One region of the Spirillospora sp. NPDC048823 genome, then DNA from elsewhere that is predicted to be linked to it. Evidence: predicted binding sites of a transcription regulator. Region 1 holds the regulator's gene; the other holds the start of a gene.
What was found. The regulator HrcA, encoded in region 1, represses chaperone genes, less so after heat shock. The targets are predictions, from matches to a motif close to TTGGCACTCTCNNNNNGAGAGTGCCAA.
Positions count from the first base shown of each region.

Region 2: a site for HrcA is predicted at 5,321-5,347, ahead of groES (co-chaperone GroES). Genes of this name have one in related genera too.

Region 1 covers NZ_JBICUT010000003.1:356,775-371,646, forward strand. Annotated here, with positions in the region: gene holA (DNA polymerase III subunit delta) at 1-510, shown strand, start outside; gene ACGFK0_RS09155 (SRPBCC family protein) at 558-977, opposite strand; gene ACGFK0_RS09160 (LysR family transcriptional regulator) at 917-1,837, opposite strand; gene ACGFK0_RS09165 (hypothetical protein) at 1,907-2,434, shown strand; gene ACGFK0_RS09170 (RNA 2'-phosphotransferase) at 2,376-2,912, opposite strand; gene rpsT (30S ribosomal protein S20) at 2,964-3,233, opposite strand; gene lepA (translation elongation factor 4) at 3,479-5,323, shown strand; gene ACGFK0_RS09185 (DUF4870 domain-containing protein) at 5,380-5,898, opposite strand; gene ACGFK0_RS09190 (hypothetical protein) at 6,042-7,454, opposite strand; gene ACGFK0_RS09195 (hypothetical protein) at 7,530-8,405, opposite strand; gene ACGFK0_RS09200 (hypothetical protein) at 8,741-9,190, shown strand; gene hemW (radical SAM family heme chaperone HemW) at 9,221-10,429, shown strand; gene ACGFK0_RS09210 (DUF3097 domain-containing protein) at 10,431-11,246, opposite strand; gene hrcA (heat-inducible transcriptional repressor HrcA) at 11,474-12,487, shown strand; gene dnaJ (molecular chaperone DnaJ) at 12,488-13,621, shown strand; gene ACGFK0_RS09225 (16S rRNA (uracil(1498)-N(3))-methyltransferase) at 13,722-14,453, shown strand; gene ACGFK0_RS09230 (hypothetical protein) at 14,468-14,872, opposite strand, start outside.
Region 2 covers NZ_JBICUT010000006.1:68,355-83,226, reverse strand. Annotated here, with positions in the region: gene tsaD (tRNA (adenosine(37)-N6)-threonylcarbamoyltransferase complex transferase subunit TsaD) at 1-528, shown strand, start outside; gene ACGFK0_RS15985 (phosphotransferase family protein) at 525-1,469, opposite strand; gene ACGFK0_RS15980 (hypothetical protein) at 1,681-3,330, opposite strand; gene ACGFK0_RS15975 (SAM-dependent methyltransferase) at 4,003-5,223, opposite strand; gene groES (co-chaperone GroES) at 5,466-5,777, shown strand; gene groL (chaperonin GroEL) at 5,863-7,488, shown strand; gene ACGFK0_RS15960 (sigma-70 family RNA polymerase sigma factor) at 7,895-8,482, shown strand; gene ACGFK0_RS15955 (hypothetical protein) at 8,479-9,414, shown strand; gene ACGFK0_RS15950 (DUF5319 domain-containing protein) at 9,436-9,825, opposite strand; gene guaB (IMP dehydrogenase) at 10,057-11,553, shown strand; gene ACGFK0_RS15940 (GuaB3 family IMP dehydrogenase-related protein) at 11,907-13,022, shown strand; gene ACGFK0_RS15935 (glycerol-3-phosphate dehydrogenase/oxidase) at 13,120-14,853, shown strand.

The DNA of each region.
Region 1 (14,872 bases):
GGGGCCCGGGGTCTGGTCGACGCGGTCGGGAACGACCTGCGTGAGCTGGCGGCGGCCTGCAGCCAGCTCGTCGCCGACACCGGAGGCAAGGTCGACGATGCCGCGGTGGCGCGGTACTACCGGGGCCGCGCCGAGGTGAGCGGGTTCACCGTGGCGGACAAGGCCGTCGAGGGGCAGCTCGCCGAGGCGCTGGAGCAGCTCAGGTGGGCCCTCGCGACGGGCGTGCCGCCCGTGCTGATCGTCAGCGCGCTCGCCCAGGGCGTCCGGGGGCTGGCGAAGGTCGGCGGCGCGCCCCGGGGTGCGCGCGGTGCGGCCCTGGCGAAGGAACTCGGCATGGCGCCGTGGAAGATCGAGCGGGTGCAGAGGCAGCTGCGCGCCTGGTCGGGGGACGGAGTCGCGCGGGCCATCGCGGCGGTCGCCGAGGCCGACGAACAGGTCAAGGGCGGCGCCGCCGACCCCGCGTACGCACTCGAGAAGACCGTCGCCGAGATCGTCGCCGCCCGCGGCTGACCGGCCGGCCGCCCGCGGCTGGCCGCCGCCCGATCGGGTGGACCGAGTCAGTGCTCTTCGGCTTTGGCCTTCAGGCCGTCGGCCTCCATGGTCACGTAGCGGCGGACCAGGCGGCCCGTGAGGAGCGAGAAGACGGGGGCCAAGGGGCCTTTCTGGTCGAGGGTCAGGCGGACGGTCACCGTGCCGTCGGGCTGGGGGACGATCTCGTGGGCGGCGACGGTGGTGACGCCGGGGGAGCGGGACTCCCAGGTGAAGGTCTTGTTCTCCTCGAACCCGGTGACCGTCCAGATGGCGGCGGGGAGTCTGGGCTGGTGGACGCGGGCCCGGCCGGAGAGTGTGAGGGGTTCGTCGAGGAGTTCGACGCGGTCGATGGAGGCCGTCATGCCGGGCCAGCGTTCGACGTCCTTCAGGAGGCTCCAGACGGTTTCGGGTGTGGCGTCGATGTCGACGGCGGTTTCGAAGTGCATGGTTCTCTCCTCAGCGCGGCGCGGACCGCGGACAGCAGGCCGGTGACGAGGGGGTCATCGGCGCGGGCGGGGAGGTGGAGGGCGTAGTAGGGGACGGCGGGCAGGTCGATGATCTCGCGTGTGACCAGCCCGGGCGGTGGAACGACACAGCCGTTCACGACCGCGAGGCCCACGCGGAGCGACACGAAGTGCAGGAGCAGCGGCCAGCCTTCGGCCTCGACCGCGAGTGACCACGGGACATCGGCGGCGCGCAGGGCGCGTTCGAGGGTGATGCGGTGGGGGCCCGTGGGCGGGGGGACGACCAGGGCGGCGCCCGCGAGGTCGGCGAGGGTGAGGTTCGCCTTGCCGGCCAGGGGGTGGTCGTCCGGCATGACCAGGACCTGCGGGTAGGTGGCGACGAGGACGGCCTCCACGTCGGTGGGCAGGACGTCCAGGACCGCGACGCCGAGGTCGGCGCGGCCGGTGCGGACGGCGGTGAGGGTGCGGGCCCGGTCGCCGTTGATCAGCCGCATCCCGGGGTCGACGACGTCGCCGAGCAGGTAGAGGTAGGCGCCCTCGCCGGCGGCGAGGGCCGGGACGCGGGCGGGTGCGGTGCCGTGGACGTCGGCGAGGAACGCGGTCACGCGGGCGTCGAGGTCGCGGGCGAAGCGGGCGACCCGCTCGCCGGCGGGGGTGAGCGTGAGGCTGCGCCCGTGTCTGGTGTAGAGGGGGTGGCCGAGGGTTTCGGTGAGTTTGCGCACCTTGACGTGGAGGGCGGGCTGGGAGATGTGGAGGTCTTCGGCGGCCCGGGTGAAGTTGAGGTGGTCGGCGAAGACGGCGAACGAGGCGAGCGCGTCCGTGGAGAGGCGGCTCAGATTCATAATCAGTGACTATAACTGGATGGGCTATTAATAGTTCTGCTTTAAGTGCTGGGGTTCGAAGGTTGGTGCATGAACATCGAACCTCGGCTCGGCGTCGATTTCGGCCGGGTCATACACGGGGGGCCGCTGGCCCCCGGCGGCTCCGACACCGTGTTCCTCGGCGGGAGTTTCGAGGAAGCACTCGCCTCACCCGCGAACGAGGGCGTGTACGAGGTGCTGCCGGGCCTGATCGAAGAATTCGGCGGACAGGCCTGGATCATCTCCAAGTGCGGCGACCGGGTGCGCAAGCGCACGCTGGCGTGGCTCGACCACCACGACTTCTACGCGCGGACGGGCCTGCCCAGGGAGAACGTCCGGTTCTGCCGGAAGCGGGCGGAGAAGGCGGGGCACTGCGCCGGCCTCGGGATCACTCACATGATCGATGACCGGCTGGACGTGCACCGGGCCATCCGGGAGATCGTCCCCTACCGGTATCTGTTCGGGCCGCAGGAGGGGCCCGAGTGGGTGCGGCACATCCCGGACTGGGCCGCGGCCGAGGTCATTCGCGCAGATATTCCGGCGGGACGAGGCCGACCAGCCACACGCCGTTCGCGCTGACGCGGAAATCGTGCCCGTCGGCGGCCATCCGCCCGGCCTGGACGACCAGGACGACGGGTTCGCCGCGGCGGGTACCGACGCGCCGGGCCGTCTCACGGTCGGGGGACAGGTGGACGGCGTGCCGCCCCATGGGCAGGAGTCCGTCGCGCAGGATCGATTCCACGGAGCGTTTCACGGTGCCGTGGTAGAGCAGGTCCGGCGGGGACGCCGGAGGCAGGTCCAGGTCGACCTGGACCGAGTGTCCCTGGGCGGCCCGGATCCGGTTCCCGTCGAGGACGTAGCGCTTCTTGTCGTTGACCGCGACGACGTGTTCGAGTTCGGCGCGGGTCAGCGGGAAACCGTGGCGGGCGGCGGCGGCCAGCAGTTCGGTGACGTCGGCCCAGCCTCCGGGATCGAGGGTGAGGCCGATCCGCTCCGGGCGGTGCCGCAGATGCCTGGCGAGATACTTGGAGATCTTCACCGCGCGCCGCTCGTCCATGGACATGCGTCGGGGCCGGCGCGCCATGGCCGGCCCCGGTGCGTGCGGGCGTTACTTCGCCTGCAGCGCGGCGGCGCGCTTGGCGATCGCCGACTTGCGGTTGGCGGCCTGGTTCTTGTGGATGACGCCCTTGCTGACGGCCTTGTCCAGCTTGCGCGCGGCGTGCTGCTGCGCGGCGACGGCGACCTCGAGGTCGCCGGCGTCGGCGGCCTCGCGGAACTTGCGGATCGCCGTCTTCAGCTCGGACTTGACGGCCTTGTTGCGCAGCCGGGCCTTCTCGTTCTGCTTGTTGCGCTTGATCTGGGACTTGATGTTAGCCACGTCGGTAGTGCCTCAGCTTGGTCGCGATCCTCGCCTGCGCGGGTCGGCAGGCTCTGACGAAAGGTCTGAACGGGGGCGGACGGTACCCCCCGGGGCACGACGCTACGCCACACGCAGTCGCACAGCCTACCAATCACCGGGGCCCGCCCCAAACCGGGCCGTGCACTGAGCATCGCGGAGGACATGGGACCATGGGAGGCACACATGTCCTTGCCCATCAGCTGAGTTTTTGTGAACGGACCCCGGTGGCAGCGCCTGATCCTGACAAGACCGACCCCGCGATCATCCGCAACTTCTGCATCATCGCGCACATCGACCATGGCAAGTCGACTCTCGCGGACAGGATGCTGCAGCTGACCGGCGTGGTCGAGGGGCGCCAGATGCGCGCGCAGTACCTCGACCGCATGGACATCGAGCGCGAGCGCGGCATCACGATCAAGAGCCAGGCCGTCCGGCTGCCCTGGACGTCCGGCGGCGTCGACCACGTGCTCAACCTGATCGACACCCCGGGGCACGTCGACTTCTCCTACGAGGTGTCGCGGTCGCTCGCGGCGTGCGAGGGCGCGGTCCTGCTGGTGGACGCCGCGCAGGGCATCGAGGCGCAGACGCTGGCCAACCTGTATCTGGCGCTCGAGGCGGACCTGCACCTGATCCCGGTCCTCAACAAGATCGACCTGCCGGCGGCGCAGCCGGACAAGTACGCCGAGGAACTGGCCGGGATCATCGGCTGCGAGCCGTCGGACGTGCTGCGCGTGTCGGGCAAGACCGGCGAGGGCGTCCGCGAACTGCTCGACAAGATCGTCGACGAGGTGCCGGCGCCGGTCGGCGACCCCGACGGCCCGGCCCGCGCGCTGATCTTCGACTCGGTGTACGACACCTACCGCGGTGTGGTGACCTACATCCGGATCATCGACGGGCGGCTGTCGCGGCGCGAGAAGAGCCTGATGATGTCGACCGGGGCCGCGCACGAGACCCTGGAGGTCGGCGTGATCGCGCCGGAGCCGAAGCCGGTGCAGGGCCTCGGCGTCGGCGAGGTCGGCTACCTGATCACCGGGGTGAAGGACGTCCGGCAGGCGCGCGTGGGCGACACCGTGACCGGTGCGTCGCGGCAGGCGCCCGAGGCGCTCGGCGGCTACCGGGACCCGAAGCCGATGGTGTTCTCCGGCCTGTACCCGCTGGACGGCGACCAGTATCCGGAGCTCCGCGACGCGCTCGACAAGCTGCGGCTGAACGACGCCGCGCTGGTCTACGAGCCGGAGACGTCGGCGGCGCTCGGGTTCGGGTTCCGCTGCGGGTTCCTGGGGCTGCTGCACATGGAGATCGTCCGGGAGCGGCTGGAGCGCGAGTTCGGCCTGTCGCTGATCTCGACCGCGCCGAACGTCGTGTACCGCGTGATCATGGAGGACGGGACTGAGCACACCGTCACCAACCCCAGCGAGTTCCCCGAGGGCAAGATCGGCACGGTGTACGAGCCGGTGGTGCGGGCGACGCTGCTGTCCCCGTCCGAGCACATCGGCGCGATCATGGAGTTGTGCCAGGGCCGCCGCGGGGTGCTGCTCGGCATGGACTACCTGTCGGAGGACCGCGTCGAGATCCGCTACACGCTGCCGCTCGCCGAGATCATCTTCGACTTCTTCGACCAGTTGAAGTCGCGGACCCGCGGGTACGCCTCGCTGGACTACGAGCCCAGCGGTGAGCAGGAGTCCGACCTGGTGAAGGTCGACATCCTGCTGCAGGGCGAGTCGGTGGACGCGTTCAGCCAGATCGTCCACAAGGACAAGTCGCGCGAGTACGGGCTGATGATGACGTCCAAGCTCAAGGAGCTCATCCCGCGGCAGCAGTACGAGGTGCCCATCCAGGCGGCGGTCGGCGCCCGGATCATCGCCCGTGAGAACATCCGCGCCATCCGCAAGGACGTCCTCGCCAAGTGCTACGGCGGCGACATCTCCCGCAAGCGGAAGCTGCTGGAGAGGCAGAAGGAGGGCAAGAAGCGGATGAAGACCATCGGGCGGGTGGACGTCCCGCAGGAGGCCTTCGTCGCCGCCCTGTCCACCGGCGGCGGCGAGCCCGCGGACAAGGGCCGCAAGTAGCCCCGCTTCAGGCTTGTGAGCAGCCCGGCTTCATGCCGGGCCACTCGGCACGGGCCCTATTTCTTCAGGAGGGGCCAGGCGACCACGGGCGGCACCCGCCGGAACTCGCCGCGGTTGGCGGCCCTTCCCGCGTAGACGAGGAAGAACATCACGGCGGCCGTGAAACCCATCGGCAGCCAGATGAGCAGGTCGACGGCCAGTGACAGCAGCCCGCCGACGATCCACACGGCGATGGCCGCGAGACCCATGTTGAGGCCCTGCGCGGCGTGCCGGCGGACGAACGGCGAGCGCGCCTTGCCGACGTAGACGATGGCCGGTGCGATGGCGCCGATGAGGAACTGGCCCACGTACGCCATCAGCGACCACGTCCTCTCGTCGTCGGAGACGGGGCCGAAGTGACCGGGCATCTGGGCGGTGCCCCCGCCCTGCGGAGGCTGCTGCTGCCAGGCCTGACCGGCCTGCGGAGGCGGTGGCTGCTGCTGGGGCTGCTGCTGCCAGACGTTTCCGGGCTGCTGCCACGGGGCCTGCTGCTGCGGCTGCCCCTGGCCGGGCGACGGGGGAGGCCCGTAGGCCATGGCGGAAGTCCTCTCCTAAGTTCGCTCTGCGCGTTCGCTATGCGACCTATTGGCGAAGTGTATGACTCTTAGGACGCGCCAGGAGTTCGCGCGGGTTCCCGCTTTCCCCCGGCCCGTGGCCGTTTCGCGCCACCGGGCCGGAGTCAGGCGAGTCCGGGACGCCAGAGGACGGCCGACGGCTTCTCCGGGGTGAGGGTCACCGACCCGCGCCACTCGATGGACGACGGCCGCGGGAGATACGACTCGTCCAGGAAGAAGCCCCGGTTGATCGACGTGACCGTGGCCGGTGCGCTGTTGTCGCCGAACCCCGTCGGACGGCGGAGCGCCTCGATGACCGCGATGTCGGACACCGTCGTCCCCTCCGGCAGTTCGACGGTGGTGGCGACGGCGCCGTCCCGGTCGACCGACCAGGTGGGCTGATCGTGGTCGGAGCGGTAGAGCGCCGACGGATCCGACTTGAGCCGGACGCCGAGCGCCACACCCGGCACCGAACCCCACGCGGTCGCCGCCCCGGTCGACTTGGCGAACTCGGCGAACAGGTACGCGCGCTGGTCGCCGACCTCCCGCGTCGCCGGATCGGACGGGTTCTCGATCTTCCCCTCGCGCACCATCTCCTGGGCGGCGACACGGTACGTCCACGGCTCGCGGTCCATGACGGCCTCGCGGGCGCGCCCCTCCGGACGGGTTCTGGAGGCGTCGAGCAGGAAGCGCAGCGGCGGGTCAGGCGAGACGACGTCGCACATGTTGTTGTTCTGCGTGCACGTCTGCAGCACCGGATGATCGCCCTCGAAGCGACCGGTGAACTGGAACGTCAGATGCAGCGGCGCCTGGTAGACCGCGGTGCCGTCCACGCGCCGCCCGGACGCGTCCACCTCGACCCGGTACACCCACTCGATGTCGGTCGTGCGGCCCCAGCGGGCCATCAGCGCGGGCGTGTCGGTGCCGCCGTCCTCGTTGCTCCACACCATCGAGTACTCGATGACCCGGTGCCCGGGAGTGCCGGCGGGCCGCGTCTCATGCCAGGCGGTCAGCGGGGTGTCGGTGGTGGCGTTCTGGTACGGGTCGCCGAACGGCCATCCGGTCCGCCCGACGACGATCGGCGCGTGGCGCAGGACCGCCGCGTCCTTGGCGGGCGTCCGGACGCGGGTGCCCCCGAGGGTCACGCGGCGGGCGGCCGGGGCGCTGCCCTCGGCGAACCGCAGCGTCACCTCATGCGCACCTTCCCGGACGTGCCCGAGACCGAAGCTCCGGGCCACCGGTTCGGACGACGGGACGACGGCGTCGGTCACATGGCGTCCGTCCACCGCGATCGACACGACGGCGGACTCGGCGCCCTCGCGGGCCCAGGAGACACCCGGCGCGGACGCGGCGAAGGAGATCACGGCCTCCCCGTCCCGGTCCGCGGTGAACGTCACCGACCGGGCGGGACCACCGCGCTCGACCGTGATCGTGCCCGGCTGTGCGGCGGCGGCGGGGGAGACGGCGGCGGTGAGGGGAGCGCCGGCGAGGGCGGCGCCGGTCAAGGCGAGCACGGCATGACGCGCACGGCTTCTCATGATCGGCGAATCTAGACCGGGCGGGTCGCGATCCGGTGACGCCCCGGTCGCCCGTGGATGTCGGGTTCGTTTGCGTCAGGCCCGCGTCCGCAGGGGCCTCCCCAGCGGCGCGAGCGCCGCCGGGGGCCGCAGGGACACGCCGGTGAACCGCTCCGCGGCGGTCCCAGGCGCATCGGGCTCGTAGAGAGTGAGACCCGACGCGGCCAGCCGGGCCGTCCGGCCGCGCCGCACGACCTCGTGCCCGAGCTCGCCCAGCAGCGCGACCACGTCCTCGGCGGGCTCGTCGAACAGGTCGACGCCGTCGAACCGCAGACGCATCTCCGGGTTGCCGCTCCAGCCGGACGGCCGCGTCGCGCAGATCTCCGCGAGCCGCTCCACGCCGTCCTCGTCCCGGCCGGTGGACAGCGCCAGCATCCCGCGCCCGACCCGTACGCTGCGATGTCCCGCCCACCCGCACAGGAACGACGACTTCGGCGGACGGGTGCCGCAGCGCTCGGCGACCGCGGCGAGGGTCGTCCAGGCGTCCGGGGCCTGTGTGGAGAACAGCAGGCTCGCGTCCGGCAGCAGCGCACCGCGCCCCGGCTCCAGCGTGATCATGAAGGGTGCCACCTGGCCGGGGAAGCGCGCCGGATCCGCCTCCCGCAGCGTGACGAGCCCCTCCCAGGTGACGGGCTCGTCCACCGCGAACCAGGTGATGACCGTCTCGACGCCCAGAGCACGGAAGGTCGCGTCGGTCAGCCGCTCCGCGACCACCTCCCGCAGCCCCTCGGCCGTCTCCGAGAGCCTCCGCCGCCACCACGCCGGCTCCGGCCCGGACCCCGTGCCCGTCTGCCAGCGCGTGCCCGCCCCGGCGAACTCCGAACGCCGCTCAGTCCCGGATGCGTCGGCGACCACGTAGTGCCACCCGTCCGGTTCACCGCAAAGCACCACCCGCGCAGGTGCTGCTTTCATTGCATCGCCCTCCTCCTTCGGGCCTGGCGGCCCTCCACCGTCGGGCAATGCGTGCGATCGCCAGCATCGCTCCGAACTCGCCTGGCGGCTCGCTGCGCGATCAGATTCTCGCATGCCCGAAACCGCCTTCGGACGTGATCGCGAGACCCGGGGCCGCCGTGCGGCGGGGCGGTCGCCCGTGTCGTCGCGGCCGGTGACCGGCGCCGCCGCACCGGGCGGCTCCCGTGGCCGCGGTCGTGCGACACGGCGGGGGTTGCTTTGCCTGGGCGCAGATGTCTGTACGGTCGGACGGGTACCGTGCCGATCAACCGACCTGACGACCTCCCGGAGGTAGCGTGACCCACCCCGAGCAGGTTCTGCGTTCCCCGAAGGAGCGGGAGACGGTGAACGGCGCCGTCCGCGCGCTGCGGTCCGCCGCCCCGTCGGGCTGGGAGCGGCTCGATTTCGAGTTCCGCGCGACGGTCGGCATCGACAGCGCCTCGTTCGAGGTCGAGGGGCCGGACGGCGAGCGCCGCCAGGCGATGCCCCCGGGGCAGGCCGTGGGGAAGATGGACGAGCTCCGCCGCGTCATGTACCGGCGCGGCAAGGGCGCCTGGTTCACCGCGCGGCTGCAGATCGAACGTTCGGGCCATTTCAGCGCCGAGTTCGACTACGACGGCGAACCCGACTTCAACCCGCCCCTCACCTCGTCCGCCTACGCCCTGGACCTGGACCGGTTTCCCCGCAGCGAGGAGCACATCCCCGACTGGCTCCGTGACAGGCTCCGCGAGGACTCGGCGGACTGAGCAGGGGGTTGGGCCGGGCAGACTGGGAGGGTGCCTTCCACACTGCCCGATGGTGATCCCGTGCCCGCCGACGGGGCGTTGCCCGGTGGTGCCCTGGAGGGGTTGGGGACGCGGCCGTTCGCGTTCTATGTGCACGTGCCGTTCTGCGTGACGCGGTGCGGTTACTGCGACTTCAACACGTACACGGCGACGGAGCTCGGGCCGGGCGCCGGCCGCGATTCCTACGCCGACACCGCCATCGGTGAGGTTCGCATGGCCCGGCGGGTGCTGGGCGACGTGGATCTGCCCGTTGAGACGGTGTTCGTGGGCGGTGGTACACCGACCTTGCTGCCGGCGGACGATCTGGGGCGCGTCCTGGAAGTGATCGACGCCGAGTTCGGGCTTGCGCCGGGCGCGGAGGTCACCACGGAGGCGAATCCCGAATCCGTGGACGAGGCGTATGTGGCCCGGCTGCGGGACGTCGGGTTCACCCGGATCTCCTACGGCATGCAGAGCGCGCGCGAGCACGTGCTGGCCGTTCTGGAACGCAGCCATACGCCGGGGCGCGTCCCGCAGGTCGTGGAGTGGACGCGTAAGGCGGGGTTCGAGCACGTCAATCTCGACCTCATCTACGGGACGCCGGGGGAGACCCACGACGACTGGAGAGCCTCGCTGGAGGCGGCCCTGGCCGCGGAACCCGACCACGTGTCGGCGTACGCGCTCATCGTCGAGGAGGGCACACGGCTGGCGGCGCAGGTGAGGCGGGGAGAGCTGACCGCGCCCGACGACGACGCCATGGCCGACCGCTACCTGATCGCCGACGAGATGCTGGGCGCGCACGGCCTGCACTGGTACGAGATCTCCAACTGGGCCGCCGACCCCGGCGCCGCCTGCCGGCACAACATGCTCTATTGGACGGGCGCGGACTGGTGGGGCGTCGGACCCGGCGCGCACAGCCACGTCGGCGGAACCCGGTGGTGGAACGTCAAGCATCCCGCCGCGTACGCCGCACGTCTCGCGGAGGGGACCACCCCGGCGCACGCCAGGGAGGTCCTGGGCGGGGACGACCGGCGCATCGAGCGGATCATGCTCGAACTGCGGCTCGCCCAGGGCTGCCCCGCCGGGCTGCTGGACGGCGGGGCCGTCCGGCGGGCCATCGGCGACGGGCTGGTCGAAGCCGCGCCGTACGAGGAGGGCCGCGTGGTGCTCACCCTGCGCGGACGCCTTCTGGCGGACGCGGTCGTCCGCGATCTGACCTGATTCAGGGGGCCGTGACGAAGTCGATGAGTTCCTCGACGCGGCCCAGCAGGGCGGGTTCCAGGTCCGTGTAGCTGCTGACCGAGCCCAGGATCCGCTTCCAGGCCGCGCCCGTGTCGTCACCCCAGCCGAGTTCGGCGACGACGCCGTCCTTCCAGGGGATGCCGCGGGGGATGCGCGGCCAGGCCCGGATGCCGACGGACGCGGGCTTGACCGCCTCCCAGATGTCGATGAACGGATGTCCGGTGACCAGGACGTGCGGGGAGGAGATCCGGGCGGCGATCCGGGATTCCTTGGAGCCCTCCACGAGATGGTCGACGAGGACCCCGAGGCGGCGCTCCTCGTCCGGGCCGAACTCCTCGACGATGGCGGGCAGGTCGTCCACGCCTTCGAGGTACTCCACGACGACGCCCTCGACCCGCAGGTCGTGCCCCCAGATCTTCTCGACCAGCTCGGCGTCGTGGACGCCCTCCACGTAGATGCGGCTCTCCTGCGCCACCTGGGCCCGCAGGCCCCCGACGGCGATCGAGCCGGACGCGGAACGCGCGGGCCCCCTGGGCGCGGCCTCGGGCCGCACGAGCGTCACGGGTTCGCCGTCGATGAGGAAGCCCGACTTCTCCAGCGGGAACACGCGCCGCTTGCCGAACCGGTCTTCGAGGGTGACGCCGAACTTGTCGCAGCCGACGACGGCGCCGCAGAAGCCGCTGCCGGGGTCCTCGGCGACCAGGCCGGGCTCCGCCGGGACCTCGGGGATCCGGCCCTTGAGGGGCCTGCGCCAGTCGCCTGCCAGCACGTCGTTTCCATATTTCTTACTCCGCACGGGTCCGCACATTAACCCGGTCGGACGCCCGCGCGCCGTCGTCCCTCGTCCCTCGGCGTGGCGGCGCCGTCCGATACGGGTAGGATCGCGCAGCCGTACGGGGGGTGTGCTCGGGCACTCCAGAGCGCCCCCGCGGGTCGTACACTTGGCACTCGGGAGTTATGAGTGCCAGCAACGCGGGGGCGGACGATCGGGGGCCCATGGACGGGGACGAAGGAGGTGACACGGTGCTGGACGACCGGAAACTCGCGGTCCTGCGCGCCATAGTCGAGGACTATGTCTCCACCAATGAGCCGGTGGGGTCCAAGGCGCTCGTGGACCGGCACAACCTCGGCGTGTCCTCCGCCACCATCCGCAACGACATGGCGGTGCTGGAGGAGCAGGGGTACATCGCCCAGCCGCACACCAGCGCCGGGCGCGTCCCCACCGACAAGGGCTACCGGCTGTTCGTCGACCGGCTGTCCACGATCAAGCCGCTGTCGGTCGCCGAGCGCCGCGCGATCGAGACGTTCCTGTCCGGCGCCTACGACCTCGACGACGTCGTCGGCCGGACGGTGCGGCTGCTCGCGCAGCTCACCCGGCAGGTCGCCGTCGTGCAGTACCCGTCGCTGACCCGCTCGTCGGTGCGGCACGTCGAACTGGTGCCCGTCGCCGAGGGCCGGCTGCTGCTCGTCCTGATCACGAACACCGGGCGGGTGGAGCAGCGGGTCATCGAGACCAGCGGCACCGTCTCCGAGGAATCGATCGGGCACCTGCGGGCGTTGCTCAACACGTGCCTGGACGGGCTCGGCCTCGGCGACGTCCCGACCGCGGTGGCGGACCTGCCCGAGAAGGTGGTCCAGGCGGACCGGCCGCTCGCGGCGGCGGTGCTGTCGGTGCTCCTGGAGACGCTCGTCGAAAAGCATGAAGAGAAGATCGTCTTCGCCGGTGCGGCCAACCTCGCCGCCGTGGACTTCTCGCCCAGCCTGCGGGAGGTTCTCGTCGCGCTCGAGGAGCAGGTCATCCTGATGCGGCTGCTCGGCGAGACCGGCGATTCCTCTACAGTTACGGTGCGGATCGGCACCGAGAACCCCGACCTGGGGCTCCGATCGACTTCGGTCGTCGCCGCCGACTACGGCGTGGGCGACCTCACACTGGCCCGGCTGGGTGTGCTCGGGCCTACACGCATGGATTACCCCAGCACGATGGGAGCGGTACGGGCAGTGGCACGCTACGTGGGACAGATCCTGGCGGGGTCGTAAGTGGCCAACGACTACTACGCGACCCTGGGCGTCCGGCGGGACGCCAGCGCCGACGAGGTCAAGAAGGCCTACCGCCGGCTCGCACGGGAACTCCACCCGGACGTCAACCCGGATCCGGAGACCCAGGACAGGTTCAAAGAGATCACCCAGGCGTACGAGGTGCTCTCCGACCCGAAGAAGCGCGAGATGTACGACCTCGGCGCGGACCCGTTCGCGTCCGCGTCCGCGGGCGGCGCCGGGGGATTCGGCGGCGCCGGGTTCCCGTTCAGCGACATCATGGACGCCTTCTTCGGCACGGCGGCCTCCCGGGGCCCGAGGTCGCGGGCGCGGCGCGGCCGCAACGCGACGCTGCGGGTGGAGCTCGACCTGAGCGAGACGGCGTTCGGCACGACCCGCGAGCTGTCCATCGACACCGCGGTCGCCTGCACGGCCTGCGAGGGGTCGGGCTGCGCGCCCGGCACCCACCCGGACACGTGTGAGACGTGCCACGGGCGCGGCGAGGTGCAGCAGGTGCAGCGCTCGTTCCTCGGCCAGGTCATGACGGCCCGGCCGTGCCCGGCGTGCGGCGGGTTCGGCTCGGTGATCCGCAACCCGTGCACGGAGTGCTCGGGCGACGGACGGGTCCGCACCCGGCGAACCGTCAAGGTCAAGATCCCGGCCGGTGTGGAGAACGGCATCCACATCCAGCTCGCCGGCGAGGGCGAGGTCGGTCCCGGCGGCGGCCCGCCCGGCGACCTGTTCCTGGAGATCGTGGAGAAGCCGCACCCGATCTTCGAGCGGGAGGGCGACGACCTGCACTGCACGGTCGAGATCCCGATGACGGCGGCTGCGCTCGGCACCAGCGTCACCATCGAGACCCTGGACGCCGCCGAGAGCGTCGACATCAAGCCCGGCACGCAGTCGGGGCAGGTCATCACGCTCTACAACCGGGGTGTGCGGCACCTGAACGAGAGCGGCCGCGGCGACCTGATGATCCACGTGAACGTGGAGACGCCGAACCGGCTCGACGAGGAGCAGGAGGAGCTGCTGCGGCAGCTCGCGGTGCTGCGCGGCGAGGAGCGTCCGCCCGGCAAGTTCGCGCCGGGGCAGCGCGGCATGTTCTCGCGGCTCAAGGACGTCTTCAACCAGCACTGAAGAGCAGTGGCGGCGGCCTACGACGAGGGCCGCCGCGGCGATCCGGAGCATGGCGGGTCAGGGGAGCACAGATGAGCGAAGCCCCTCACGGAGTGCGCGCGTGAGCCCGCCGGTCTTTCTTGCCGGGACGGACGCGCTGGAGCGGGGCAGCGTCGTCCTGGACGGCCCCGAGGGGCGGCACGCCGCCGCCGTGCGGCGGCTGCGGCCCGGTGAGCGCGTCGACCTGACCGACGGCGAAGGGCTGCTGGCCGAATGCGTCGTCACCGCCGCGGACCGCGCGTCCCTCATGCTGGACGTGCTGGCCCGGCACCGGCAGCCGCCGCCGTCGCCCCGCATCGTGGCCGTCCAGGCGCTTCCGAAGGGCGACCGGGGCGAACTGGCGGTCGAGACGATGACCGAGGCCGGGGTCGACGAGATCGTCCCGTGGTCGGCGGCCCGCTGCGTCACGCAGTGGCGCCCCGAACGCCGGGAGAAGGCCCTCGGACGCTGGCGCGGCGCCGCCCGCGAGGCGGGCAAGCAGGCCAGGCGCAGCCGGCTGCCCGAGGTCGCCGGGCTCGCGTCCACCGGTGACGTCGCCGCGCGGATCGCCGCGGCGTCCCTGGCCGTCGTCCTGCACGAGGACGCCGGTGCGCGGCTCAGCGCCGTGGAACCGCCCGCGGAGGGCGAGATCGTCCTGGTGGTGGGGCCCGAAGGCGGCATCACCGAGGAGGAACTGGAGCGGTTCGCCGCGGCCGGCGGGCGCCCGGTCCGCCTCGGCCCGACCGTGCTGCGCACGTCGACGGCCGGAGTCGCGGCCGCCGCCGTGCTGCTGGCGGCCACCGGCCGCTGGTAGGACGACCCGCGGGGTCAGGGGGCGCCGGCCGCTGCCCCGGCGCCCTGATCGGTGCTCTTGGCCGGTTCGCTCGTCGACGGCGACGTCGGCGCGTCGGAGGGCTTGTCCGGTTCGGGCGAGGTGGACGTCGGCGGCGACGGCGTCGTGGTCGGCTGCTGCGACGGGGTCGAGTCCGGGCACGGCGTGACCGAGGGGGTGGCGGCGGGCTCCGCACCGGGCGACGCGGTGACCGTCGGGGGGGTGGGCGGCCGGGGGATGCTGCAGGCCGACAGCCCCGGCGAGGCGGCCGACGTGGGGGTCTGCGAGGAGCTCGGGGCGTCGGTCGCGGTGCCGCCCGGCGACGCCGGGCCGGGGAACTGCGGGTTGCCCTGGGCGCCGGCGTGGTCGCCGGAGGTGTTGTTCTTCCCCTCGCCGGAGGG
Region 2 (14,872 bases), on a different contig from region 1:
GCGTTCGACAAGGTCGCGCGCGTCCTCGACCTCGGCTTCCCCGGCGGCCCGATCATCGACCGGATGGCCCGCGACGGCGACCCGGCCGCGATCGCGTTCCCGCGCGGGAAGTACAAGGACGGCACCTACGACTTCTCGTTCTCCGGCCTGAAGACGGCGGTGGCCCGCTGGGTGGAGGCCAGGGAGCGCGCCGGCGAGCCGGTCCCGGTCTCGGACGTGGCGGCGTCGTTCCAGGAGGCCGTCGTGGACGTCCTGACGCAGAAGGCGCTGAAGGTCTGCAAGGACAACGGCGTCCACGACCTCCTGATCGGCGGCGGCGTCGCCGCGAACTCGCGGCTGCGGGCCCTCGCGGCGGACCGCTGCGAGGCCGCCGGCATCCGCCTGCGCGTCCCCCGCCCGAAGCTCTGCACCGACAACGGCGCGATGGTGGCCGCGCTGGGCTCAGAGCTCGTCACCTCGGGCGCCGCCCCGTCCGACCTTCGGCTTCCCGCCGACTCCAGCCTCCCCATCGAGGCCATAACCCTTTAACACTGCGCCAGGAGCTGGGCCAGGTAGTCCTCGTAGAGGGGGACTTCGGCTTCGTCCAGGGCGCGGTTGTCGTCTTCGGGGAGCAGGTCCAAGAGGGTGCGGATGTCCCAGTAGGGGTCGTGTGGGTAGCCGCCGGAGACCTGGTCGAAGATGGACAGGAAGCGGTCGGCGACCGGCGGTCCGTAGCGGAGGGCCAGTCCGCGGCGCATGCGGGCGATGTCGACGGCGATGGGCCCGGACGAGGTGTCGGACCAGTCGACGACGCCGGTGAGCCTGCCGTAGGACCAGAGCGTGTTGTCGGCGTGGTAGTCGCGGTGGATGAAGCGGACGGGTGAGTCGGGGGCGGGGCGGGCGGCGACTTCGTGGGCGCGTTCCCACAGGCCGGGACGCAGGGCGTGCTTGGGCGGGAGCCGCACGTCGAGCCGGTTGTGGGGGACGTACGGCGGCATGGTGGACGCCCCGTTCAGGGCGTGCACCGGCAGCAGCGCGGCGGCCAGCTGGATGAGGTATTCGGGCAGGTCGTCGGGCGACGGGCGCGGCGGGTGGCCGGTGAGCCGGGTGACGAGCAGGGCGGGGACGTCGCAGTAGGCGCCGGCGGGGTCGGCGGCGACGAGGGCGGGGGTGGGGATCTCGCAGCCGGCGAGCAGGGCGAGCGCGGCGATCTCGCGTTCGGGGGAGAACTCGGTGGCGCTGTAGCGGCGGCGCCGCCCGGGCGCCGGGCCGCGGGGCGTCCAGCGGCGCAGGACGAGGCGGTGGGGGCTGCCGGAGCGGCTTTCGACGAGCAGGGCGTGGTTGGCGTGGGCGGTGCCGCCGGGGAGCGGCCGCACCATCCGGACTTCGGCGCCCTTGCCGAGGCACTCCTCGACCCACCGCAGGGTGGCGTCGCCGGGTGGGGTGCCGGTCGTGAGGCAGGGAGCCGGTGTGTGGGTCACCTGATCCATGAAAACGGATTCCGAAGAGTATGGGGAGTGATTTTATGAAGACGGAACGTAACAAAAAGCACGTCATCGCGCTGTGGCGAACAAACACCTTCGGTCGCCGCGGTGCTTTGCCGGACAAACTTCGCGGATTCCGCGGGGTATCCACCTGCCGGACGGGAACCGGGCGCGGACCGGGTGGGCCCGCCGACGGCGGCCCACCCGGCGGTGCCGGTCAGTCCTTGCTCTCGCGGCGGGGGCGCAGCAGTGCCTCGGCGAGGGCGAGCATCGTCTCCTCAAGTGTGGACAGCCGCTTGAGCACGTCCTCGTGCACCGCGTTGACCTGCTTGGAGACATCGTCGTGGACGCCGTCGACCTTACGGCCGACCTCGTCCTCGACGTGGGAGAAACGCTTGGCGAACTCGGCCGCCGCGGCCTCCGCCCGCCGGCCCGCCTCGTCCTGCATGCCTTCCACGCGCCGCGCGAACTCGTCGTGGACGCCGCCGACCTGCCTCGCGACGTCCTCCTGCATGTTGCCGACCTGCTTGGCGACGTCCTCGTGGATGCTGCCGACCTGCCGCGTGACGTCGGTGTGGATGTCGCCGATCCGCTTGCCGAAGTCATCGTGGACGCCGCTGACCTGCCGCGACACCTCGTGGTGAACGGACTCGACCTGCTTGGTGACGTCGGTGTGCACCGACTCGATGCGGCGGGAGACGATGTCGACCTGCGTGGTGAACTCCTCCAGCGCGCCGTCGACCCGCTTGGCGACCTCCTCGTGGATGCCCTCGATGCGCTTGCGGACGTCGTCGTGAACGTCCTCGAACCGCTGGGAGAACTCGTCCATGCGCTTGGCGACGTCGCTGTAGGCCGTCTCGGCGATCTGCGACATGGTCGCCTTGACCTCGTCGCGGTCGGGCCGGGCGCGCAGCTCCTCGATCAGCGGGTCGACCGCGTCGGCGAGGTGCTTCTCCAGCGCGTCGAACCGGTCGCCGTACTCGGCCGCCGGACGCTGGGCGATCTCGTTCAGCAGCCGGTGCAGCTCGCCGATCTCCAGCGTGGCGGGAAGCCTGCTGATCCGCTCGCCGACGCCGTCGATGCGGCCGTCGATGCCCTCGAACCGGCCGTCGAGGCCGTCCATCTTGCCGGACAGCCCTTCGAGCCGGCCGTCGACGCCGTCCAGCCGCCCGTCCAGCCCGTCGAGCCGGCCGCCGACGCCCTCCACCCGGCCGCCGACCGCCTCAAGCCCCTGCTCCATCCGCTCGGCCATCTCGCCGAGCGCCTGGTCGACCCGCGCCGTGACGCCGTTGATCGAGTGTTCGAGCCGCTCGGACCGGTGGCCGAGTTCCGCCAGCGACTTGTCGAGCCGGTTGAAGCGGACGGAGGCGGCCTCCATGCTGCCCTGGAGCTTGTCGAGCCGCTTCGTCATCTCGTCCATGCGCTGCGACGCCTGCTGCGTGGCGTCGGTGATGTGCTGCGCGGAGTCGAGGACGGCCTGGATGCGGGTCAGGCCCTCGTCGACGTTCTCGGCGACGACGCCGACGTCGGCCCACAGTGCGGGCAGTTCGGCGACGGGCTTGACCCGGTCGCCGAACGCCTCGATGTGCTCGGCCAGCCCCTCGGCCCATTCCGGGGGTTTGCCGGCCAGCTCGTCGACCTGCCCGCGGACGCTGTCGAGCTGCCCGGTCAGCCCGGTGAGCTCCCGCTCGCGGACCTCGCGGAGCAGCCACTCCATGCCTTCCAGCCGCTGGCGAATCTCGTCGAGGACCTGACCCTGTGAGCGCTGTTCATAGACGTGGTCCTGCGCCGCACGGGCGAGCAACTCCCGCATCCGATCCGAGACCGGTTGACCCCCCGTCTGCAGGAAGTTGTGATTCGTTTCCACCCGATGCTCCTTCGTGTGCCGGCGCGAGAAATGACGCACGGCAATGAATCTCTGGAGACGCCACTGTAGTGCGTGTGGACAGTGCCTATAACGGGTAGCAGAGAACGTAGCGAGTTCTGTGGAATGCACCGGTTATCCGGCTGGGGCGGATAGCGAATGATCCCCCGGGCGCGCGGGAATTTACCGCTTCGCGGCCATCGGGGAAGATCGTGGGGATGTGCTCGGCGACCGGGGCTGGACGGGACGGTGTCCGCCCGGTGTTCTGTCCGTACATCTCGTCCAACATCGGCAGTTCGCGAACACGGAATGAATACGCGGCGGCCGACACGTGTGCACGGGACGTGATGCCCCCCGGCGGGAATCGGGCCATTTTGATGACGCATTCGGGGGTGCCGAAGTCCCCCTCGCTGAACCTGCCTTGGTGTTTCCGCCGCAGCCGCCTCCGGCGAAACGATTCACCGGCCGCGTCATGTCCTTGCCGGGTGCCCGCAATCCATGGTGACCGCAATGCCGGAAAGCGCGAATGATTTGCACGGCCGTGGCGCGTCGCCCGCTTCCGCTTGGCGTTGCCCCGCCGCGGGGAAGATCTTTGGACTCGATCCGCGCCCGGCCCCGCTCCGGGCGGGTCAGCCCCTCGGGGCGGGCAGGGTCGGCCCCTCGGGACGGTGTGGGTCAGCTCCGCGGGACGGGGTGGGTCAGGAGGGCGACCGGGTCGCGTCCCACGCGGGTGAGCACCAGCGTCAGCCCGGGGGCGCCGCGGGCCGCGCGGCGCCCGGCGAAGCCCAGGTCGCGGCGCAGGCGGTCGACGTCGATCGCCGAGCCGCGCTTCTTCACGGTGAGCACCCCTGTGCCGCGGCGGCGCAGTTCCGCGCGCAGGCGCTTGACCGAGAACGGCAGGACGTCCTCGACCTCGTAGGCCGACGCGAACGGCGTGGGGCGCAGCTCGTCGGACGTGACGTACGCGATGTGCGGGTCGGCCAGCCCGCCGCCCACCTGGTCTGCGACCTCACCGACGAGATGGGCGCGGATCACGGCGCCGTCGGGCTCGTACAGGTAACGGCCCCAGGCGCGCACGTCCGGGTCGTCATGGCCTTGGGGAGTGAGCGTCCACATCTGCGGATCGAGGTCGGAGGAGAGCAGGGTGGCTCGGCGGCGCACGTCCCCGGAGAGCGCGCCGAGCCACAGGGCCGCTTCCTTGACATCGCCGCCGAGCGAGACCCACTCTGCTTCGGCGCCGTCCGGGACGGCCTCATGCGGTATCCCCGGCGCGACCTTCACGCAGGCGGTGGGTACCCGGCGGGCCAGATCCAGGACGACGTCGAGTGGCGGCTCATAGGAGCGGGGGTCGAAGACCCGGCCTCGTGCAGTGCGCCGCCCAGGATCGGCGAACAGCGCATCGAAGCCGTCCGGGTTCTCTTCGGTCGCGTCCCCCACGCGTACGGAGGCGAGGTCGTCCAGCCCCAGGGCGGTGATGTTCGCCTTGGCCACCTCAGCGGTCAGCGGGTCGAGTTCCACACCTTCTCCGGCGAGGCCCTTCCGCGCACGTGCGATGAGGTCCGCTCCTATCCCGCACCCCAGTTCCAGCACACGCGCGCCGGGAAGACGGTCGGCGAACCGCCGGGCACGGTGTGAGGCCACGCTGGCGCGGGTCGACTGCTCCAGCCCCGTCTGGGTGAAGTACATGCGGCGGGCGTCGTCACCGAACTTGGCCCGGGCCCGCTCACGCAGCCGCACCTGGGTGAGCGCCGCCGAGACGAGCGCGGGGTCGTGCCGTTCGCGTAGCCGGGACGCGGTCGTGAGCAGCGCGTCCTCGCTCACGTCCAGACCGGACGTCTCGCTGAGCAGCGCCTGGCCCGCCGGTGACTCCAAAGCTCGGAACGACGCGATGTCCATGGTGGGAAAGTTAGCTTCCGGTGAACGGGGAGCGGCAGGTGCCGTGTGCGCCCGTGTCCGTGTTGACGGGGTACCGGGCACGGAATAGTCTCCATGACTGGCACTCTCCTAGCTAGAGTGCCAACACAGCGACAAGGTCGGTCTGGCACCCGCGACGGCAGGCCGGTCCAGGGTCGCCTCTCTGTCACATGTGCTGGCCGGTCCACCGTGGCCGGCCGAGGACCAATCGAAGGGGAGGTCAGATCGTGACGACCGCCACCAAGGTTGTTCTCAAGCCGCTTGAGGACCGTATCGTCGTCCAGCCGCTTGAGGCCGAGACCACCACCGCGTCGGGCCTGGTGATTCCGGACACCGCCAAGGAGAAGCCCCAGGAGGGCACCGTCCTTGCCGTTGGCCCGGGTCGCGTCGACGACAAGGGCGAGCGCGTCCCCGTCGACGTCAAGGTCGGCGAGGTCGTGCTCTACAGCAAGTACGGCGGCACCGAAGTCAAGTACAACAACGAGGACTACCTCGTCCTCTCGGCCCGCGACGTGCTCGCGGTCATCGAGAAGTAATCACCGAGACGTGATGCACCCGCCCCGGTCGGCGCCGCCTTCAGCGGGGCTGCCGGGGCGGATCGCGTGAAAGAGGAGTATCCGCATGGCGAAGATCCTGGAATTCGAGGAGGACGCTCGCCGGGCTCTTGAGCGCGGCGTCAACGCTCTCGCGGACGCCGTCAAGGTGACGATCGGCCCGCGCGGCCGCAACGTCGTCATCGACAAGAAGTTCGGCGCGCCGACGATCACCAACGACGGCGTGACCATCGCCCGCGAGGTGGAGCTGGAGGACCCCTACGAGAACCTCGGGGCCCAGCTCGCCAAGGAAGTGGCGACCAAGACCAACGACATCGCGGGCGACGGCACCACCACGGCGACCGTCCTCGCGCAGGCGATGGTCCGCGAAGGCACCCGCAACGTGGCGGCCGGCGCCTCGCCGCTCTCGCTGAAGCGCGGGATCGACGCGGCCGCCCAGTACGTGTCCGACCAGCTCCTCAAGTCGGCCCGCGAGGTCGAGGAGAAGGGCGAGATCGCGCACGTGGCGACCATCTCCGCGCAGGACCCGCAGATCGGCGAGCTGATCGCGGAGTCGTTCGAGAAGGTCGGCAAGGACGGTGTCATCACCGTCGAGGAGGCCCACACGATGGGCCTGGAGCTGGAGTTCACCGAGGGCCTCCAGTTCGACAAGGGGTACCTGTCGCCGCACATGGTGACCGACCCCGAGCGCATGGAGGCCGTCCTGGAGGACGCCTACGTGCTCATCGTGGACGGCAAGATCTCCAACGTGCAGGAGTTCCTGCCGCTGGCGGAGAAGGTCGCCCAGACCAAGAAGCCGCTGCTCGTGGTGGCCGAGGACGTCGAGGGCGAGGCCCTGGCGCTGCTGGTCGCCAACAAGATCCGCGGCACGTTCACGTCCGTCGCGGTCAAGGCGCCGGGCTTCGGCGACCGACGCAAGGCGATGCTGGGCGACATGGCCACCCTGACCGGCGGCCAGGTCGTCAGCGAGGCCATCGGCCTCAAGCTCGACTCGATCGGGCTGGAGGACCTCGGCCGCGCCCGCCGGATCACGGTCACCAAGGACGCCACCACCGTCGTCGACGGTGAGGGCTCCGCGGACGAGATCACCGCGCGGATCAACCAGATCAAGGTGGAGATCGAGAACTCCGACTCCGACTGGGACCGCGAGAAGCTGCAGGAGCGGCTGGCCAAGCTGGCCGGCGGCGTCTGCGTGCTGCGCGTCGGCGCCGCCACCGAGGTGGAGCTGAAGGAGAAGAAGCACCGCCTCGAGGACGCCATCTCGGCGACCCGCGCGGCGATCGAGGAGGGCATCGTGGCCGGCGGCGGCAGCGCCCTGGTGCACGTCGCCGCCAAGGGCTTCGACACCCTCGGCCTGTCCGGTGACGAGGCCACCGGCGCGGAGGCCGTCCGCCGCGCGCTGGACGAGCCGCTGCGCTGGATCTCCGAGAACGCCGGCCAGGAGGGCTACGTCGTGGTCTCCAAGGTGCGGGGGCTGGACGCGGGCCACGGCTACAACGCCGCCACCGACGAGTACGGCGACCTGATCGCGCAGGGCGTCATCGACCCGGTGAAGGTGACGCGCAGCGCGGTCACCAACGCCGCCTCGATCGCGGGCATGCTGCTCACGACCGAGGCGCTCGTGGTCGACAAGCCGGAGGAGCAGGAAGAGGCCGCCGGCGGCCACGGTCACGGCCACGGGCACGGCCACTGAGTTCTGAGGTCGCCCGGCCGGGCGGGCGTGCGGTTCATCCCGTCTCGTCCCGTCAGGAGAACGCTGACAGACCCCCGTCCATCCGGGCGGGGGTCTTGTCGTGTGTCGACACTTGAGCTGTAGCGAGCTCAATGAGCTGTTTCTGGCTGTTTCAGCCTTTTTGAGACGAAAGCGGCTAGATGAATCCAGGAACTCAACGAGGTCGGCCGACAGCGATGTGTAGTTTCGCCAGGATTGCTCCAGCACTGTGACCATTCCGTTGTAGAGGACGGTGCAGACACGCCCGGGAGTGCTGGGCATCATGCTTGACGTGACCGAGGGAAGCTACGCCGGGACCATGGCCGCGCGCGCTATCGACCCCTCGGGAGGGCCCGGCCCTCCACCGTCCCACGACACCGGCCGTGGGATCCGGGTGCTGCGCGCGGCACAAACGGGTGACGGCGACCTCAAAGAGCTGACGAACCTCGCCGTCCAGGGCGACCCGGGGGCCATCGAAGTCCTCATCGGCGAGGTGCGCCCCATGATCGTCCGGTACTGCCGGGCCCGGCTCGGACGGGTCTCCGGCCAGTACCACATCGCCGACGACGTGGCCCAGGAAGTCTGCATCGCCGTCCTGTCCGCCCTTCCCCGCTACCGGGACATGGGGCGGCCCTTCGCGTCCTTCGTCTTCGGCATCGCCGCCCACAAGATCGCCGATGCGCTGCGCAGCGCGGTCCGCGCGGCCGTGCCCACCGAGGACCTTCCGGACGGCCCCGACGACCGGCCCGGGCCCGAGGAGACGGTGGTCCGCTACATCGAGGCGCAGCGCGCCCGCGACCTGCTGACGCGCCTTCCCGACCACCAGCGCGAGCTCGTGCTCCTGCGGGTGGTGGCGGGCCTGTCGGCCGAGGAGACCGGAAATGTGCTGGGCATGTCCGCGGGGGCGGTACGGGTCGCGCAGCACCGGGCGCTGGCCCGGCTCCGGGCGATGGCGAGAGAGGAGTCGATCGCTTGACGGAGCGCGGCCCCTTCACCGGCCTGCGCGGCGCCCCGGACCCGGCCGACCCTCCGAACCCCGGCGATTCCGGCGCGCCCGCGAGCCGGTCGCAGGCCGCCGCCCTGCCCGCGGATCTGGCGGCGGTACGCCGTACCGACGCCATCATCGATTCGCTGGCGGCGTGGCGCGCTGCCGGCTCGGCGCCGCGTTCCGCCCCCGGCCCGGCTGACCGTCCCGGCGGCGACCGTTCCGAGGGCGACCGCGCCGAGGCCGGACGCCCGCGCCAGGCCGACGACCCCGACCCGGCGGTGCGGCTGCTGCGCGCCCTGATCGCCGACGTGGACGACCCGGGCTCCGAAAGCGGCGCCGGTTCCGAAGCCGGTCCCGGAGCGGCCCCGCCACGCCCGCCCGCGCCGTCCGGCCCCGGCGGCCCACGGCGCCGCGGCCGCGGCACGATCGTCGCGCTCGGCGTGGCCGGGGCCGTCCTCGCCAGTACCGGCGTCGCCGCGGCGGGCAGCGGGGCGACCGACCATCCGTCCGCCGCTCCGGCCGCTCCAGGCACCACCGCCTCCTCCGATGCCGCCGACGACACGGAGAAGACCGTCCGCGCCGACACCGACGCCGGGACCTACGAGCGCCCGCGGCCACCCGTCCGGCCCGCCCCGGAACCGGAACGGCGGGGACCGGCGCCGACGCCGTCCGGCGACCCCGGCGACCCCGGGGACCCCGGGGACCGGGAGGCCAGGCCGCGGCCGAGGCTTCCGTTCCCGTTCGGGCCGCGCCCCCGCCACCCGGACACCCCGTCCACGACCATCTACTCCACCCCCGCCGCCGGGACGGACGGCGCCTCCGACGACGACGGCGACATCGGCCGCCAGATAGACGACATCCGCAGACGCACCCAAGAACGCATGAACCGGCACCAGAACCCCTACAACCGCGACGACTGATCGTGCGCGCCGACGGGCCGGTCAGTTCTCGTCGCGGCCCTCTTCGCTGTCGATCACGCCGTCGACGTAGCCTCGGGCGTACTCCCAGCTGACGTAGTCGACGGGGTCGGGGGCCAGGGCGGGCTCGTGCACGCGGGGGAGGCCCTCGTCGAGCAGGTGGCGCAGGTTGCCGTGCAGGAGATCCCAGTCGATGTAGTGGAGCCTGCCGCAGTCACCGCAGTCGACGGTGAGCCCTCGCACCCCGAGCGGCTCCAGCAGTGCGCGGAAGACCTCCAGGTCGGCGAGGTCGGCCAGCACGTCCTCGCGCTCCGCCACGCTCAGCGGAGCGGCCTCTTCACCGGGGTCGCCGAGCGACGCCGCCGGGTCCTCCGGGTCTCCGGCGAACGGGTCGAGCGGAGCATCGTCGTGCACACCACCCACGCTACTGCCTGATGCCCGGGGCGGTGCACCCCCGGTCTTCTCCGTGCGCGAACGATCACAGAAAGTGGGAATGCACGGCGCCGTCCCGCTTGTTGCGTGATGTCATCAAGACCACGCGCCCGCCGTGTGCAACACCCGGCCCCGGCGGCGGCCCACGCTCTACCATGGGAACAGGGTCGCCGTGACCTGGCTCGATGCCTCCACCACTACGGGAAGGTAGTCATGAATCCCGCCGCCGAGCCCGACAAGTTCCTCCCGCAGGGCCTGACCTTCGACGACGTGCTCCTGCTGCCGGGCTACTCCGACCTTCAGCCCGGCGAGGCCGACACCACGACCCGGCTGACCCGGGGCATCACGCTGCGCATCCCGCTCGCCTCGGCGGCCATGGACACGGTGACCGAGGCCCGCACGGCGGTCGCGATGGCGCGGCAGGGCGGCATCGGCGTCCTGCACCGCAACATGTCGATCGAGGAGCAGGCCGAGCAGGCCGACCGGGTCAAGCGCTCCGAGGCCGGGATGATCACCAACCCGGTGACGTGCCTGCCGGACGCGACGCTCGCCGATGTCGAGGAACTGTGCGCCCGCTACCGGATCTCGGGCGTGCCGGTCACCGACGTACGAGGCGTCCTGGTCGGCATCGTGACCAACCGGGACATGCGCTTCGAGTCCGACCTGTCCCGTCCGGTCCGCGAGGTCATGACGGCGATGCCGCTGATCACGGCGCCCGTGGACGTGACGCGCGACGAGGCGTTCCGCCTGCTGCGGGGCAACAAGGTGGAGAAGCTCCCGCTCGTGGACGCCGACGGGCGGCTCAAGGGCCTCATCACCACCAAGGACTTCACCAAGAGCGAGCAGTACCCCCACTCCACCAAGGACGCGGACGGCCGGCTGCTCGTCGCCGCGGCCGTCGGCGTCGGCGAGGACGCGATCCGCCGTGCCCGCGCGCTGATCGAGGCCGGCACCGACGTGATCATCGTGGACACCGCGCACGGCCATTCCAAGGGCGTCGCCGACACGATCGCCGCGATCAAGGCCAATGCGGCCGTCGAGGTCGTCGGCGGCAACGTCGCCACCTACGCGGGCGCCCAGCTCCTGGCGGACGCGGGCGCCGACGCCGTCAAGGTCGGTGTCGGGCCCGGCTCGATCTGCACCACCCGCATCGTCGCCGGCGTCGGCGTCCCGCAGATCACCGCGATCTTCGAGGCGGCCCGCGCGGCGAAGGAGGCCGGTGTCCCGGTGATCGGCGACGGCGGCCTGCAGCACTCCGGTGACATCGCCAAGGCCCTCGTCGCGGGCGCCGACACGGTGATGCTCGGCAGCCTGCTCGCCGGTGTCGAGGAGTCCCCCGGCGAGCTGATCTTCGTCCACGGCAAGCAGTACAAGTCGTACCGGGGGATGGGCTCGCTCGGCGCGATGCGCAACCGGGAACGCGGCGCCTCCTTCTCCAAGGACCGTTACGCGCAGGCCGACGTCAGCAGCGAGGAGAAACTGATCCCCGAGGGCGTGGAGGGCCAGGTGCCCTACCGCGGCCCCCTCGCCAACGTCGCGCACCAGCTCATCGGCGGCCTGCACCAGTCCATGTGGTACGCGGGGACGCGCACGATCCCCGAACTCCAGGAACGCGGCCGGCTCATGCGCATCAGCCCCGCCGGCCTCCGCGAAAGCCACCCCCACGACATCCAGATGACCGTAGAGGCGCCCAACTACCAGGGCCGCTGAACCCGCTGAACCCGCTCCCCGCCCCGGCGGCCGGCAAGGCCCGCGCCGCCGCGCCGGGGCGCGTGGACGGTGGCGGCCATGGACGGCGGCGCCATGTCGCGGGCGGCCACCGCGCCGCGCGCGCGATGTGTACCGCGCCCGGCCGGCCCCAAGGTCGGGCGGCTCCAGTGTCGGGCGGTTCCGGTTTCCCTTGGGGGCGGCGTGTGTGCCGTGGCCGGTGGGGGCTGACGTAAGCTCTTCGGGGCTTGTTCCTGCGGTCGGCGGGAACACCGAGCGGGGGCCGTGCACGGTGATCCGCTCGGGACGAGCCGGGCCGTCGGGCAAGGAAGAGGAAGGGCGCAGTGGCTGCTGAGGTGGAGATCGGCCGGGGCAAGAGCGGCCGCCGGGCGTATGCGTTCGACGACATCGGCATCGTGCCGTCCCGCCGGACGCGCGATCCCGAGGAGGTCAGCGTCGCCTGGCAGATCGACGCCTACCGGTTCGAGATGCCGCTGGTCGTCGCGCCGATGGACAGCGTCGTCAGCCCCGCCACCGCGATCGCGGTCGGGCGGCTCGGCGGCCTCGCCGTCCTCGACCTCGAAGGGCTGTGGACCCGCTACGAGAACCCCGAGCCGCTGCTCGCGGAGATCGCGTCGCTGGACGACGTGCGCGCCACACAGCGGCTCCAGGAGATCTACACCGAGCCGATCAAGGAGGAGCTGATCGGCCGCCGGATCCAGGAGATCCGCGAGGCGGGCGTCACCGTGGCCGCGCGGCTGTCGCCGCAGCGCACCGCCCAGTTCCACAAGGCCGTCATCGACGCGGGCGTCGACCTGTTCGTGATCCGCGGCACCACCGTGTCCGCCGAGCACGTGTCGGGACGCGCCGAGCCGCTGAACCTGAAGCAGTTCATCTACGACCTCGACGTACCCGTGATCGTCGGCGGCTGCTCCACCTACACGGCGGCGCTGCACCTCATGCGCACCGGCGCCGCGGGCGTGCTGGTCGGGTTCGGCGGCGGGTCCGGGCACACCACCCGGACCGTCCTCGGTGTCGCGGTGCCGATGGCGACGGCGGTCGCGGACGTCGCCGCCGCCCGCCGCGACTACATGGACGAGTCCGGCGGACGCTACGTCCACGTGATCGCCGACGGCGGCATGGTCAACAGCGGCGACATCGCCAAAGCGTTCGCCTGCGGCTCCGACGCCGTCATGGTCGGCTCGCCGTTCGCCCGCTCCACGGAGGCGCCGGGACGCGGCTACCACTGGGGCAGCGAGGCCCACCACGGCGACGTCCCCCGCGGCACCCGCCTCGAAATCGGGACGATCGGGACGATGGAGCAGATCCTGCATGGTCCGTCACATGTCGCGGACGGGTCGATGAACCTGATCGGGGCCCTGCGCCGCGCGATGGCCACGTCCGGCTACACGGAGTTGAAGGAGTTCCAGCGGGTACAGGTCGTGGTGGCTCCCCGCCGGTCCACCGACTGAGATCGAACCACCGCGGATTCGGTCGTTCCCGGGGTGGACCCGTCCCTACCCTTGGGTAGGAAAGCTCGGAAACAGAACCGCTGTGGGGGGAATCGCGATGACGGGATCACCTGTGACAGGCCTTGGCAGCTCCCGCCTCGGCCCCGCCGAGCGCGCCGCGGCGCTCGACCACATGGCCCGTGAGGAGTTCGACGTCGTCGTGGTCGGCGGCGGCATCGTCGGCGCGGGCGCCGCGCTCGACGCCGCCACCCGGGGTTTGTCGGTCGCCGTGGTCGAGGCGCGCGACTTCGCGTCCGGCACGTCGTCCCGCTCGTCCAAGCTGATCCACGGCGGGCTGCGCTACCTGGAGCAGTACAACTTCGACCTCGTCCGGGAGGCCCTGACGGAACGCGGTCTGCTGCTGCAGCAGATCGCCCCGCACCTGGTGAAACCCGTCCCGTTTCTACTGCCCACCACGCACCGCGTCTGGGAGCGCGCGTATCTCGGCGCCGGCGTGGCGCTGTACGACGTGCTCGCGTTCCAGATGGGCAGCACTCGCGGCGTCCCCCACCACCGGCACCTCAGCCGGCGCGGCGCGCTGCGGCTCGCGCCGTCCCTGCGCAAGGACTCCTTCACCGGCGCGATCCAGTTGTGGGACGCGCAGGTCGACGACGCCCGGTTCGTCATGACGGCCCTGCGGACGGCGGCCGAGTACGGCGCGCAGATCGCGTCCCGCACCCAGTGCCTCGGTTTCCTGCGCGAAGGCGAACGCGTCACCGGGCTGCGCATCCGCGACCTTGAGGGGAACACGACCAGCGAGGTCCGCGCCAAGCAGGTCGTCAACGCCACCGGCGTGTGGACGGACGACATCCAGGAACTCGTCGGCGGCCGCGGGCAGATCCACGTGAAGTCGTCCAAGGGCATCCACCTCGTCGTCCCCAAGGACCGCATCCACTCCGCGACCGGGATCCTCCTGCGCACCGAGAAGTCCGTGCTGTTCGTCATCCCGTGGGGCCGCCACTGGATCATCGGCACCACCGACACCGCCTGGGACCTCGACAAGGCCCACCCCGCCGCGTCCAAGGCCGACATCGACTACGTCCTGGACCAGGTCAACAGGGTCCTCAACACCCCCCTCACCCATGACGACGTCGAGGGCGTCTACGCGGGCCTCCGCCCCCTCCTCACCGGCGAGACAGAGGAGACGTCGAAACTCTCCCGCGAACACGTTGTCGCCCACCCCGTCCCGGGCCTCGTCCTCGTCGCGGGCGGCAAGTACACCACCTACCGCGTCATGGCCAAGGACGCCATCGACGCCGTCGCCCACGGACTCGACGGCAAGATCCCCGAATCCTGCACCGACCGCGTCCCCCTCGTCGGCGGCGACGGCTTCCAGGCCATGTGGAACGCCCGGCACCGCCTCGCGACCCGCTCCGGCCTCCACGTCGCCCGCATCGAGCACCTCCTGGGCCGCCACGGCACCCTCGTGGACGACCTGCTGGAACTGATCTCCGAGAAGCCCGACCTCGCCAAGCCCCTCACCGGCGCCGACGACTACCTCCGCGCCGAAGTCGTGTACGCCGCCACGCACGAAGGCGCCCGCCACCTCAACGACGTCCTCGCCCGCCGCACCCGCATCTCCATCGAAACCTGGGACCGCGGCCTCGGCGTTGTCCAGGAGGCCGCCGACCTCCTCGCCCCCGTCCTCGGCTGGTCCAAGAAGCAGCGCGACCGCGAAATCGAGTACTACCGCAAGCGCGTGGAAGCCGAACGCGCCTCCCAAAGCCAGGATGGCGACCAGGAGGCCGACGCCCACCGCCGAGGTGCCCCCGACATCGTTCCGACCGCCTAGCAGTTCCCTTGGCGTCGGG